One region of the Mesorhizobium sp. 131-2-1 genome, then DNA from elsewhere that is predicted to be linked to it. Evidence: predicted binding sites of a transcription regulator. Region 1 holds the regulator's gene; the other holds the start of a gene.
What was found. The regulator HrcA, encoded in region 1, represses chaperone genes, less so after heat shock. The targets are predictions, from matches to a motif close to GTTAGCACTCNCNNNNNGNGAGTGCTAAC.
Positions count from the first base shown of each region.

Region 2: groES (co-chaperone GroES) is a predicted target of HrcA. The motif match lies at 4,214-4,242, and genes of this name have one in related genera.

Region 1 is NZ_AP023247.1:788,222-795,593, reverse strand. Features, by position in the region: partial or broken gene JG743_RS34090 (EamA family transporter) at 71-211, opposite strand; gene JG743_RS03780 (low molecular weight protein tyrosine phosphatase family protein) at 256-579, opposite strand; gene hemW (radical SAM family heme chaperone HemW) at 585-1,742, opposite strand; gene rdgB (RdgB/HAM1 family non-canonical purine NTP pyrophosphatase) at 1,744-2,391, opposite strand; gene JG743_RS03765 (VOC family protein) at 2,391-2,801, opposite strand; gene rph (ribonuclease PH) at 2,811-3,527, opposite strand; gene hrcA (heat-inducible transcriptional repressor HrcA) at 3,671-4,753, shown strand; gene JG743_RS03750 (hypothetical protein) at 4,849-5,046, shown strand; gene JG743_RS03745 (PQQ-dependent sugar dehydrogenase) at 5,170-6,519, shown strand; gene JG743_RS03740 (LysE family translocator) at 6,626-7,243, shown strand.
Region 2 is NZ_AP023247.1:6,641,895-6,649,266, forward strand. Features, by position in the region: gene JG743_RS34475 (hypothetical protein) at 7-468, shown strand; gene hemN (oxygen-independent coproporphyrinogen III oxidase) at 714-2,033, shown strand; gene JG743_RS31945 (arylamine N-acetyltransferase family protein) at 2,359-3,171, shown strand; partial or broken gene JG743_RS31950 (Tn3 family transposase) at 3,438-3,929, shown strand; gene groES (co-chaperone GroES) at 4,294-4,590, shown strand; gene groL (chaperonin GroEL) at 4,656-6,314, shown strand; gene JG743_RS31970 (NAD-dependent succinate-semialdehyde dehydrogenase) at 6,865-7,372, shown strand, end outside.

The DNA of each region.
Region 1 (7,372 bases):
GACGATGCCCAATCGCTTCGATATCTTCATTTCCCGCCTCGAAACCAAAACCGCCCGCGAAGGCGTGCCGCTAGCCCCGATAGGCGACCAGCACCGCCCCCGCCGCGATAAGGACAACGCCAAGCCAGTTCGCTCCGGAGAGGCACTCGCCGAGAAAGACCGCGCCAAACACCGCCACAAGCACGACGCCTAGTTTATCGATCGGCGCCAGCCGAGGATGACGACCGCGTGGGTGTTGCGCACCCGGCGGGTTGGTTAGCCCAGGTATCTCTGGACCCGCGCCTCCAGCAGTCGCACCAGCTCCGGGTCCATGAATTCGTAGTCGTCGGGAATGTCGAGGCAGATTACCCGCGCCTTCTTCAAGCTCACCTTGAATTTCTTCTGCAGCTTGGCGCGATGCGCCTTTTCCATGACGAAGATGATGTCGGCCCAGGCGACCAGCTCATGCGTCAGCGGGTTGTCGGCGTCATGATTGGTGCCGGCCGAAGCCACTTCGATATCCCTGCGCCTGGAAAACACCTGCTCCGCGGTCGGGCTGCGCAAGCGGTTCTGGCTGCAGACGAAGAGGACGTTCTTCAAGGGGGTTACCGCGCCAGGTCTGCCACCACGGCATCAAGCACGATCATGCCGGCCGTCGTGGCGCGCAGCCGGGAATTGCCGACCGGCGCCACCAGCCCTTCCTCCTGCAGCACCGACAGTCTGGCACTGGAGAGCCCGCGTCCGGAAAACGCCTCGTAGCGCGACAGGTCGATGCCTTCGGCCAGCCTCAGCCCCATCAGCAGGAACTCATCGGCTTCCTCGGAACGCGTCAAAATCTCGCCGCCGGTGACGCCATGGCCCTTGGCCTCGACCAGGTTGGCCCAGGTTTCCGGCATTCGCTCGGCGATGGTGACCGTGCGGCGGCCGTTCTCGACGAAGCGACCATGCGCGCCGGGGCCGACGCCGACATATTCGCCGTAGCGCCAGTAGGTCAGATTGTGCCGGCTTTCGGCGCCCGGCCTGGCATGGTTGGAGATCTCGTAGGCCGGCAGCCCATGCGCCGCGGTCACTTCCTGCGTCAGCGCGTAGAGGTCGGCGGCCTGGTCATTGTCCGGAATGATGAATTTCCGCGCCGCGTGCAGCGCATGGAACGGCGTGCCTTCCTCGATGGTCAGCTGGTAGAGCGACAAATGGTCGGCGGCATGGCCGATCGCCTGCTCCAACTCCGCCTGCCACGCCTCCGGCGTCTGGCCCGGCCGGGCATAGATCAGGTCGAAAGAGAGGCGGGGAAATATCTCCCGCGCGAGCCCGATCGCATGCAGCGCCTCCTCGACATTGTGCAGCCGGCCGAGGAAGCGCAGATCCTTGTCGTTCAACGCCTGCACGCCGAGCGACACGCGGTTGACGCCCGCGGCGCGATAGCCGCGGAAGCGCTCGGCCTCGACCGAGGACGGGTTCGCCTCCAGCGTCACTTCGATGCCGGCTGGCACCGTCCAGTTCTTCGCCACGGCATCCAGCACCGTCGCCACAGTCTCCGGCTTCATCAGCGATGGTGTGCCGCCGCCGAGGAAGATGCTCGTCACCTCGCGCGGCCCGGTGCGGGCGCGCATCGTTGCCAGTTCCGCCTCGAAGGCGCGCGCAAAGCGTTCCTGGTCGACCGGCTGGTGGCGGACATGGCTGTTGAAGTCGCAATAGGGGCACTTGGCCGCGCAGAACGGCCAGTGGACGTACACGCCGAAGCCGGGACTGCGGTCGAGCAGCATCTCAGGCCGACCCCAGCCGCGCTTTGGCGAATTTCTGGAAGGCGCGGGCGCGGTGCGACAGCGCCGTCGGCTGACCGGGCCTCCAGCCGTGCTTTTGCTCGGCGCTCATCTCGCCGAAGGTCTTGTCGAAACCGTTGGGCAGGAACACCGGGTCGTAGCCGAAGCCGAGCGCGCCGCGCGGCGGCCAGACCAGCGTTCCCTCGGCTTCGCCGCGATAATACTCGGCCTCGCCATCGGGAAAGGCCAGGCAGATGACGGCGACAAAGCGGCCCGTGCGCTGCGCGGGCTCGGCCGCGCCGACTTCCTGCAGCGCCACTTCGGTGCGCTGCATGGCCATGCCGAAATCCCGGCTGCCGTCCGGCGTCTCGGCCCAGTTGGCGGTGTAGACGCCGGGCGCGCCGTCGAGCGCGTCGACGCAGAGCCCGGAATCATCGGACAGCGCCGGCAGGCCGGTGGCCTTGGCCGCAGCGTATGCCTTGATGTAGGCGTTCTCCTCGAAGGTGGTGCCGGTCTCGTCCGGCTCCGGCAGGCCATATTCCTTCGCCGATTTGGCCTCGAAGCCGAACGGCGCCATCAGGTCGGCGAACTCGCGCAGCTTGCCTTCATTGTGGCTGGCGACGACGATTTTGTGTCCGTTGAGCTGATGCATCAGAGGCCCCAGATCCCTGGCTCGGCGAATTCGATTGAATTGCCCGAAGGGTCGCGAAAATAGATCGAGCGCCCGCCTTGCGGCCATTGGAAGTCGCTTTCGATGGCGATGTTCCTCGCCGCGAGATGCTTGCGCCAGCCAGCGATCTCGTCGGCGCTCGCGGCGAAGCAGAGATGGCCCTGGCCGACCGTGCCATGCGGGGGCACTTTCAGCCTGGCGTCGGGCGCCGGCGGGATTTTGGTCGCCTCGGCGTTGAACAGCAGCAGCACGCCAGTTCCGCAGCGGAAGAAGACGTGGCGGCCTTCGACCCTGCCGATCAGATCGAGCCCGAGCACGTCGGCGTAAAAGGCTTCCGCCGCAGCCAGATCGGTGACGTAGAGAGCCGATTCAAGGATGGCGGAAGGCGTCATGACAAGAGCCTAAGCCACCGCCATCTGCTGCAGGCTGACCAGGCGCGAAATGCCTTTCTTGGCGAGGTTCATCAGCGCAGCGAACTGCTCCTCGGAAAACGGTTCGCCTTCCGCCGTGCCCTGGATCTCGACGATGCCGCCCTTGCCGGTCATGACGAAATTGGCGTCGGTGCCGGCCGAGGAATCCTCGAGATAGTCGAGGTCGATGACCGGCTGGCCGTCATGGATGCCGCAGGAGATCGCCGCGACATGGTCTTTCAGCACCTTGGCGACGCTGGCCATCTGCCGCGCCTCCATCCAGCGCAGGCAGTCATAGAGTGCCACCCAGCCGCCGGTGATCGAGGCGGTGCGGGTGCCGCCATCGGCCTGGATCACGTCGCAGTCGACGGTGATCTGCTGTTCGCCCAGCGCCTGCAGGTCGACCACGGCGCGGAGCGAGCGGCCGATCAGCCGCTGGATCTCCAGCGTGCGGCCGCCCTGCTTGCCGGTGGAAGCCTCGCGGCGCATACGCTCGCCGGTCGAGCGCGGCAGCATGCCGTATTCGGCCGTCACCCAGCCCTTGCCGGAATTGCGCATCCAGGCCGGCACCTTTTCCTCGAGGCTTGCCGTGCACAGGACATGCGTGTCGCCGAACTTCACCAGGCACGAGCCTTCGGCGTGCTTGGAGACGCCGCGCTCGAAGGAGATGGCGCGCATTTCGTCGGCTTGGCGTTTGGAGGGGCGCATCGAGGCCTCTTTCTTCTTTCTTTTGGTTTTCAAGGATTCGTCGGCGGCTTGTAGACGCATGCGGCCCATGGCGCAAAGGAAAATGGACCGGGTTGCGCGGGCACGGCCTAAGTCTATATTTGAGCAGGAGGTTTTTGGCTCGAATGACCAAGGCAGTCGATCCGGCATCGCAGTCGCCCGTGCTCCAGTCGCTCGATATGCGATCGCGCGACATCTTCCGGCGCATCGTCGAATCCTATCTCAGGGACGGCGAGCCGGTCGGCTCGCGCAGCCTGTCGCGCATCCTGCCCTCCTCGTTGTCGCCGGCCACCATCCGCAATGTGATGAGCGATCTCGAGCATCTCGGCCTGATCTATGCCCCGCACATCTCGGCCGGCCGTTTGCCGACGCAGACCGGCCTGCGCTTCTTCGTCGACGCCTTCATGGAGCTTGGCGACCTCTCCGACGAGGAGCGGCGCATCATCGAGGCGCAGGTGCGCGCTTCCGGCTCCGGCGCCACGCTGGAGCATATGCTGACCGAGGCCAGCCAGATGCTGTCGGGCATGTCGCGCGGGGCTGGCCTGGTGCTTGCCGCCAAGAACGAGGTAGCGCTGAAGCACATCGAATTCATCCAGCTCGAGCCGACCAAGGCGTTGGCCGTGTTGGTGTCGCAGAACGGCGATGTCGAGAACCGCGTCGTCGACCTGCCGGCCGGCACCACCGTCTCGCAGCTGCACGAGGCGTCCAACTTCCTCAACGCCCACATCCGCGGCCGTACGCTGGCCGAGGCGCGCGTCGAGATCGCCCGCATCAAGGACGAGACCAGGGCCGCCCTCGACACGCTGTCGCAGGACCTGGTCGAGAAGGGCTTGGCGGTCTGGGCGGGCGCCGAAAGCGGCCTGCCGGCGCGCCTCATCGTGCGCGGCCGCGCCAACCTCTTGGAAAACGTCACCGCCCAGGCCGACATCGAATTGCTGCGCCATCTGTTCGAGGATCTGGAGACGCAGGACGGGCTGCTGCAACTTCTCGACCTCGCCGAGGAAGGTCCGGGCGTGCGCATCTTCATCGGCTCGGAGAACAAGCTGTTTTCGCTGTCCGGCTCGTCGCTGGTGGTGGCGCCCTATCGCGACAAGGACGCCCGCGTCGTCGGCGCGCTCGGCGTCATCGGTCCGACGCGGCTGAACTATGCCCGCATCGTGCCGATGGTCGACTATACGGCGCAGCTTATTTCGCGCATGCTGCGGTAAGGTGCATTGATATTCAGTTGAGGCACCGTGCTCGGCGCGGCCTGACCTGAATCTCGACACACCCTGGAAGACACAGGCTGACGAGGAGAAAAAGAATGGCGCTGGAATCGCTGAAGGCCCAGATCAGCATGTTGCTCGAGGAAATGGTCAATCAGCCCGAGGACCAGCACGAGATACAGGAGCAGCTGCGCGAGAAGCTGCAGGAATTGCGCGCCATGGGCCTGCCGCTGCCCGCCGACCTAGTCGCGCTGGAAAAGCGCCTCGACGATGATTTCTACGCCGAAGGCAGCTGAGCACCCAGGAAACCGGCCTCAAATTCACGTGTGGCGAGCTTCCCTGCGGAACGCCTGTCGGATCTTGCCGTTGTTTGCCCTGCCCTTGGCCGGTCCGTGGCGAGACCAACCCTGGAGGACGGTATGATCCGGTTTGCCTGTCTTGCGGGAGCTGCCGTGCTGGTCGCCACCACAGCGCTGGCGCAACAGGCGGACCAGCCGGTGTTGACCGGCAAGAGGGCCTTCGGCGACTGGAAAGCCGACCGTCCGGGCGTTCGCCGCCTGATCAAGCCGCAGGACCTGCCGGCGCCTTACCTGACCCGCTCGTCATCGAACGGCGCCGGCATCGCCGATCGCCCGGAAGGGGTCAAGCCGCTCGTGCCGCCCGGCTTCTCCATCGAGCTTGTCGCCTCCGGTATCGACAATCCGCGGGTCGTGCGCGCGGCACCCAATGGCGACCTGTTCGTCGCCGACAGCAAGGCCAACCAGATCCGGGTCTATCGCCTCGCCGAGGGCGGCGCGAAGCCGGCGGAGCAAGCCATTTTCGCCGAAGGGCTGACCCGGCCCTATGGCATCGCCTTCTACCCGCCGGGCGACAGGCCGCAATGGGTCTATGTCGCCAATAGCAACAGCGTCATGCGCTTCGCCTATCGCGACGGCGACCTGAAGGCGCAGGGCAAGCTGGAAACCATCGTCCAGGACATCCCCTCCAGCCATCACTGGACGCGCGACATAGCTTTTTCCCCGGATGGCAAGACGCTCTATCTGTCCGTCGGCTCCGGTTCGAATATCGCCGAGGACGTCGGCGCCGAGCCGGAGGGCGGGCTCGAGCGATGGGCGACGTCGGCGCCGCTTGGCGCCATTTGGGGCTCTGAGGAAGGCCGCGCCGACGTGCTGGCCTTCGATCCCGACGGCAGGAACCGACGCAGCTTCGCCACCGGCCTGCGCAACTGCTCCGGCATGACCGTGCAGCCGCAGACGGGCGGGCTCTGGTGCGTCGTCAACGAGCGCGACGGGCTCGGCGACAACGTTCCCTTCGAATATGCCACCACCGTCAAGGACGGCGCCTTCTATGGCTGGCCCTGGTATTACATCGGCGCCAACGAGGACCCGCGCCACGCGGGCGCGCGCCCGGATCTCGCCGGCAAGGTCACCGTTCCCGACGTGCTGATGCAGGCGCATTCGGCGCCGCTCAACATCGCCTTCTATGAGGGAAAGAGCTTCCCGGCCGAATATCGGGGCGATGCCTTCGTCGCCCTGCACGGCTCGTGGAACCGCGGCGTGCGCACCGGCTACAAGGTGGTGCGGCTGAAATTCGAGGATGGCAAGCCGACCGGCGAGTATGAGGATTTCGCCACCGGCTTCGTCATCTCCGACGACGATGTCTGGGGCCGGCCGGTCGGCGTCACTGTCGCGAAGGATGGCGCGCTGATCCTCACCGAGGACGGCAACGGCACCATCTGGCGCGTCACCTATGGCGACGGCCGGTCCTGAGATCGCCGCTCCTGGTGCAACCGAATCCCGCCGCGAGGGAATTCTCCAGGCCCTTGTTTTGTGGCAAAAGGGCCGCTTTCCGCGCCGCCCGCGCCAGGACCAGCCCATGACCCTCACCGGATTCATCGCCTACAGCGCCGCCCTCGGCATCGCCGCCGCCATTCCGGGCCCTGGCGTCACCGCGCTTGTGGCGCGGGCGCTCGGTTCCGGCTTCCGCTCGTCGCTGGCCATGTCGTTCGGCCTGATCCTCGGCGACCTCACCTATCTCACCGCCGTGGTGCTCGGCCTTGCCTTCGTCGCGCAGACCTTCGGCATGGTCTTCCTGGCGATCAAATGGGCGGGCGTCGCCTACCTCGCTTTCCTCGGCTGGCGCTTCTGGACCAGCGGCATCACGCCGGAGACAGTCGAGGCGAGGAAGGGCAAGGGCGGGTTGTTCGCATCCTTCCTGGCCGGCCTGACCGTCACGCTCGGCAATCCGAAGACGATGATCTTCTACCTTGCCATCACGCCGACCATCGTCGACCTGAAGACGATCACGCTGGCCGACTACAGCATCCTCGTCGCGCTCACCGTCATTGTGCTGCTGGTGGTGCTGGTGCCCTATCTGGCGCTGGCGGCCAAGGCGCGCTGGTTCCTGAAGTCGCCGCGGGCGCTCAAGGCGCTGAACCGCACCGCCGCGGGCTTCATGGCGGGTGCGGCGGCGGCGATCGCCGCCCGCCAGTAGAGCGCGCATCTCATCGCGTCGACGTTTCCGCCAATCCATTCCGGAAACGGGCCGATCCGGAAAATGCTTTTCCAGGGCGGGAGCGTTTTCAGCACGCGCCCCACTCGGATATTTTCGGCCGGCAGCCTA
Region 2 (7,372 bases), 970 kb from region 1:
CCCCAGATGACCACCATCGCCAAGGCGATCGGTTCCAACCCCAACGAGGCTCCTAACGATGCCACCGACCCCCGCGCCTATCTGAACGAGGTCGACGACGTCGAGGCGATGCCCTGGGTCAGGGCGCATAACCTATCGACCGTCAATAAGCTGTCGAAAGATCCGCGCTACAGAGAATACCAAGCCGACATTCTGAAGATCCTACAGGCCACCGATCGTATTGCTTCGCCCGGCCTTGCGCAAGGCGACATGATCGACAACTCTGGCAGGACGGGACGCACGTGCAAGCCTTGTGGCGGCGTGCGAACTGGGAATCCTACAGGTCAGGCAAGCCGCAATGGCGCACCATCCTCGATGTCGATGCACTGTCCAAGGCCGAGGGCAACCTGCAGGGATACGCCCGCCGTTACGCCCTCGAATACACCCACATGTCTCAAAAACTCATGGACAATAGTGCGCAAGCCTTAGGACCGTGTGGATTGAAGCGAGATGAAGCCGGCGGCGAGGGCGGAGACGTGGCGCGCACTACGGGTGGAATCGAACACCTGCATCAGATGCGCCGACCAAATCCGCCCTTCGCCAACAGCGCCCCAATAAAGCGCACCCGTGCGCGCTTCCATGGAGACTATTGTACACAGGCTAATTGGCACGACGGAAATACAAGTTGCGCCGCGACGGCAGGTATGGAGCTAACATCAAGATGAGAAATGGCTATGCTACAGACAAAACATAGCGAGGCCTGCCTGCCTTGGTATTTCAATTATCCAACTGCACCGCAGTTCTCCGCAGCGATCGGCGCGGAGGCCTATGGGGAATGGCTCGGCGGCCTATCGGCTAACGATCCCGTATCGCTCTATATCCATATTCCGTTCTGCCGGTCGATGTGCTGGTATTGCGGCTGCCCTACTACCATCACCCAGCGGGACCCGCCGAACCAAAATTACGTGGCGGCGCTGCGCGGCGAGATCCATTTGGTCTCAGAGCTAACGCCGCAGGCGCTGCCCGTGAGCGACGTGCACTTTGGCGGCGGAACGCCCACGCTCCTTGAGCCAACGGAATTCCTCGCCTTGACGGAGCTTCTACGCCGCCGCTTCGCGTTCAGGCAAAAGACCGCCATCGCCGTCGAGATCGATCCGCGCACGTTCACCGCGGAGATGGCCGAAGCCTTAAGTGCAGCCGGGGTGAACCGCGCGAGCCTCGGCGTGCAAAGTTTCGACCCCAGTGTTCAAAAAGCGATCAATCGTATCCAGAGTGTAGAGCAGACGGCGACTGCCGTCGAAAACCTGCGCCAGCAGGGAATAAACCGCATTAACATCGATCTCATCTACGGTCTTCCCAATCAGACGATGCAGTCCTGCGTCCAGACCGCCACGGTGGCGGTGGCGATGCGCCCGCAGCGGATTGCCGTGTTCGGATACGCTCACACGCCGTCTTCTAATAAACATCAGCGCCTCATCGAAAAGGCAGGACTACCGGACAGCGCTGCCCGCGCCGAACAAGCTGCGGCCGTCGCCGAGACGCTGGTTGCTGCCGGCTACCGAGAGATTGGGGTCGACCACTTCGCCTTGCCGGACGACGAGCTCGCATTGGCTCAGAAAACCGGTCGCCTGCGGCGCAACTCCCAAGGTTACTCTGCCGACACCTGCAAAACCCTGATCGCCTTTGGTGCGTCGGCTATCGGGCGTGTTGGAGAGGGTTACGTCGAGAACGCAGGCGCGCTGGAGGCCTATAGTCAGCATATCGCAGCTGGTCGCTTGGCAACGTCGAAGGGCTACCGTCTCATCGGCGAAGACCGCGTCCGAGGCGCAATCATCGAGCGACTGATGTGTGATCTCGAGGCCGACGTACCGGCAATCTGTGCCGCCCACGGATTTGATTGGACCCATTTTCTCGATTCAGCTGAGCGCTTGGCGATGCTGGCCGACGACGGGATAGTGGACGTCGAGAATGGCTTCATCCGCGTGCGGCATGGCCATCGCATTTTGCTTCGCTCTGTTGCTGCCGCGTTCGACGCTTATCTCGACCAATCGTAGTGAGCCACAGCGAGTCACCATGAGCGGAGGCCTGAGAAGGTCGACTGTTGCAATCCGCTGTGGATCGGAAGTCCTTTGTGTACCCGTTTTTGCAGCACCGTGATGTTCAGTGCCCTGTACGAGCAATGCCCGCGTTTCCGGATCACGAGGGGTATTTGCAGCGCTCGAACCGCCGCTTTGGTTCAGTGCGAACACGAGGAATGGTCGGCATGTTCACTTCTATAGGGGGAGATGGCCACCTTACTCTGCTCCGTGAACCCTGGGACGTCATCGCGCTTTCGGCAGGCGTTCAACGAATACGAATCCTAGGTGTTAAGGACATCCCATGGCATTCAATATTGCGATCTATCTGAATCGTATCGGCCTTGCTCGAGTGCCGACAACGGTCGACGGTCTTGTTGCCCTTCAGCAGGCTCAAATGCGCGCGATTCCCTTTGAAAACATCGATGTGCTGTTGGGTGATATACCCAATCTGACTGAGAATTCGATCTGGGCCAAACTGATCAATGCCCGGCGAGGGGGGTATTGCTTCGAATTGAACAAGTTGTTTGGCTTGGCGCTCGAAGCACTCGGTTTCACGATCCAGCCCATCCTTTGCAGAGTGCGTATGGGTGCTGCGGAGGGTGGGCCACGCACACACCAGGCATTCATCTTAACCATCGAGGGCGTCGACTGGCTCGCCGACGCTGGCTTCGGTGGTCCAGCACCGATTGCACCGCTACGGATCGATACAGAGGAACTGCAAACAGCTGGCCGTGACGTGTTTCGCCTGCGAGCTGACTCCGCCAGCGGAGAACTCGTCGTTGAACGCAAGAACGGGAATGAATGGTTCCCTCTTTATGGTTTCGATCGAGCCACCGCCTTGCCCTCAGATTTTGAGGGCGCCAACTTCATCTGCGCTCGCTGGGACCGTTCGCCGTTTCCATCCAGCCTCATGATGAGCGTGCTGACAGCCGAAGGGCCTGCGAACTTGTTCAACAAGGATTTCAGCTTGATTCGGAACCAAATTGAGGAAACAGAAACCCTCAAAACGAAGAGCGAACTGCAGCGAGTCTTGTCCGATGTTTTTCGGCTGCACCTTCCTCGGTCCACGATTGATTCGTTGTGGGAAAAGCTTGGGTCGCGTGGACGGGTATAGGAAAGAAGGCCGTCAAGCTTGCACTGCGGCGGTTTTCAGCAGTCGGATTTGCCCTTTTTGCAGGCACCGTGTGTGGCATCACTCGAAGCCCATACGTAAATGACCCTGCTCGCTTAAGACCGCTCACCAGCCGTCAGCGGTGGCAGCCAATCGGCAGCTCTAACCATGATCTCCGAATTGGAAAGGTGAGCGTCGGTTACGGTGTCGCCACAAGCGATCAAGCATACCAGTCGACCCAGCATCAGGCTGCGCTGCCGTGTCCACCGCGCGCTACTAGCGCTCACCAGATCGGCTGGATGAGAACCTTCCATGCCCGGTCGGAGACCTATCGCGCGGCGCAAGCATGCATCACCGATGCGCACACCCGGCATCCACATTCTCGATTTTGGGGCAATGGAACGACCGCGTCATCCGATGGGCAGTTCTTTCGCGCGAGCGACCGAGCGGCGAAGCGCGGCGACGTCAATCTGCACTATGGCAGCGAGCCGGGCTCGAAGTTCTATAGCCATCTGTCAGATCAGTACGGCTACTTCAGCATCCTGCCGATCAGCCCGACCGAAAGCGAGGCAGCCTATGTGCTCGATGGGCTGTTCGACCAGGACACGATCCTCGACATCCAGGAACACTTCACCGATACGGGCGGCGCGAGCGATCACGTCTTCGGGCTGTTTGCCCTGATCGGCAAACGCTTCGCGCCGCGACTACGCAACCTCAAGGACCGGAAGTTCCGCACGTTCTCCGAAGCGATGAGCGCTCCTTTTGGCGATGCAACCCGAGGTTAGGGATGAATTGCAAAAGGCTCAAGACTGTTCGGCTGGCCGTCGATTCCGGCCGACTGCTCGGCCGTTAATTTCACATAATTTCACATTCCAAATAAGACACAAAAGTCGGCCCAAAGCTTACGGCCGAAACGCGCGTAGGCAGTGGGTTTGCGCCGTAAATGGGGGTCCGGCTTCCGCGCCGATTCCACATCTTTTGCCCTCCGGTCCGTCCCCCCGCCCGTCTTGACTAAGTACGAACCTACAGCCTATCTCACGATCATCTTAGCACTCCCCAATAGCGAGTGCTAACCACCCTCCGGCAACGGAGAACCTTTCAACCTGCGCACCAGGGATAGTAAAAATGGCACAGTCGAATTTGCGGCCGCTTCATGACCGCGTGGTCGTTCGCCGAGTCGAATCCGAATCCAAGACCGCCGGCGGGATCATCATACCCGACACGGCAAAGGAAAAGCCGCAGGAAGGCGAGATCATCGCCGTCGGTTCCGGCGCCCGCGACGAAGCCGGCAAGCTCGTTCCGCTGGACGTCAAGGCCGGCGACCGCATCCTGTTCGGCAAGTGGTCGGGCACCGAAGTCAAGCTCAATGGCGAAGACCTTCTGATCATGAAGGAAGCCGACATCATGGGCATCATCGGCTAACACGCCGCTGCCTTTCATCCGTACCATCCAATCTGAATTTCGGGCGAAATGCCCAGGAGTACAAAATGGCTGCCAAAGACGTAAAATTCTCCCGTGACGCCCGCGAGCGCATGCTGCGCGGTGTCAACATCCTCGCCGACGCGGTGAAGGTGACGCTCGGTCCCAAGGGCCGCAACGTCGTCATCGACAAGTCGTTCGGCGCCCCGCGCATCACCAAGGACGGCGTCACCGTCGCCAAGGAAATCGAGCTTGAAGACAAGTTCGAAAACATGGGCGCGCAGATGGTCCGCGAAGTTGCTTCGAAGACCAACGACATCGCCGGCGACGGCACCACGACCGCGACCGTTCTGGCGCAGTCGATCGTCCAGGAAGGCCACAAGGCTGTTGCTGCCGGCATGAACCCGATGGACCTGAAGCGCGGCATCGACCTCGCGGTTAGCGACGTCGTCTCGACGCTGATCAAGAACGCCACGAAGATCAAGACCTCGGAAGAGGTTGCCCAGGTCGGCACAATCGCCGGCAATGGCGACGAGTCGGTCGGCAAGATGATCGCAGAAGCGATGCAGAAGGTCGGCAACGAAGGCGTCATCACGGTTGAGGAAGCCAAGACCGCCGAGACCGAACTCGAAGTCGTCGAAGGCATGCAGTTCGACCGCGGCTACCTCTCGCCCTACTTCGTCACCAACGCCGACAAGATGGTTGCCGATCTCGAGGACGCCTACATCCTGCTCCACGAGAAGAAGCTCTCCAACCTGCAGGCGATGCTGCCGGTTCTCGAAGCCGTCGTGCAGACCTCCAAGCCGCTGCTCATCATCTCGGAAGACGTCGAAGGCGAGGCCCTGGCCACGCTGGTCGTCAACAAGCTGCGTGGCGGCCTGAAGATCGCCGCCGTCAAGGCTCCGGGCTTCGGTGATCGCCGCAAGGCCATGCTGGAAGACATCGCCATCCTCACCGGTGGCCAGGTCATCTCGGAAGACCTCGGCATCAAGCTCGAGAACGTCGGCCTTGACATGCTCGGCCGCGCCAAGAAGGTGTCGATCTCCAAGGAGAACACCACCATCGTAGACGGTGCCGGCCAGAAGGAAGAGATCCAGGGCCGCGTCGCCCAGATCAAGCAGCAGATCGAGGAGACCACCTCGGACTACGACAAGGAGAAGCTGCAGGAGCGTCTCGCCAAGCTCGCGGGCGGCGTTGCGGTGATCCGCGTCGGCGGCGCGACGGAAGTCGAAGTCAAGGAAAAGAAGGACCGCGTTGATGACGCGCTGAACGCGACACGCGCAGCCGTCGAAGAAGGCATCGTTCCCGGCGGCGGCGTTGCCCTGCTGCGCGCTTCGCTCAGCATCAACGCTGTCGGCGCAAACTCCGACCAGACCGCTGGCATCAGCATCGTGCGTCGTGCGCTGCAGGCTCCGGCCCGCCAGATCGCGGCCAACGCCGGCGCGGAAGCCTCGATCGTTGCCGGCAAGATCCTTGAGAACAAGGGCGCGACCTTCGGTTTCAACGCCCAGACCGGCGAATATGGCGACATGATCGCCATGGGCATCGTCGATCCGGTCAAGGTCGTGCGCACGGCTCTCCAGGACGCGGCCTCGGTCGCCGGCCTGCTGGTCACCACCGAAGCCATGATCGCGGAGGCTCCGAAGAAGGAGTCGGCTGGCGGCGGCGGCATGCCTGGCGGCATGGGCGGCGGCGGCATGGGCGGCATGGGCGGCATGGATTTCTAATCTAGCCTCTATCAGCTTTCGGATACCGAGAGGGCGGCACCGACGCCGCCCCCTTTTTTTGGGACGGAGCCGGTCGGAAAAGGTTTGGGCTCGCGTGATATTGTCGTGCGCGCGCCTACACGGCCACACTACATCGTCGCAGTGGAGCTTTCGGGTGGCGTACTGAACAAACATGGCTTTGTGCGCGACTATCAAGACTTAGCAGCGCTTAAGCCACTACATCGATGGCACGTTCGACCATGGCGGTCGGTTTTCGATATGCCTGATATGAGCGGCCGTGGAAGCCGCTCAAAGAATGATACCGTAGTGCTGTTGCCAACGTCGGCGATTTCGATGATCGACTCCGCCTATGCCAGCTCTTCACGAGCTCTATCCGCGCTTGCCTGTTATGGAGCGAAAGCCTTAGCGCGACTCGTGATTGAGGCTGTCATTGCTATGGGCTAATCAGTCGGGAAGCTGCGCTTGCAATGACGGAGGGCCGGAACGATTTCGTCCGATCATCTGGCACAAGTTGTGCTTATTAGTACGTTGCGAAGCTAGTAACTTAACCATGAAGGGGGACGACGGTTTGACCGTGACACAGTCGCTGACGAGACGTCTCAAAAATCCCGAGCTATTTGACGATCTGGCCGGTGTGCCTGGTCGGAAGGCGGAGCAATCCACGAGGCGTTTTTCGGTGTTCAATCCCTCAACGGGCGAGCTGTTGGCTGAGCTTCCAGATATGGATGTCCGGGACGTTTCCAAGGCAATCGATAAGGCTGAAGCTGCGCAGGAACATTGGGCGGCGCTCACCGCGCGCGAGCGCTCCGACATCTTATGGGAATGGCACCAACTGATCCTCGACCACAGCGAGGATCTTGCAGCCATTTTGACGGCTGAAATGGGTAAGCCGCTTGCAGAGGCGAAGTCTGAAATCGCCCATGCCGCAGCCTACCTCCAATGGTATGCCGAGGAGGCCAATCGCATCTATGGCGAGACGATTTCGCCGCCTTCTAACGACAGGCGTATGCTGGTAATCAAACAGCCGATCGGTGTTGTCGGCGCCATTACCCCTTGGA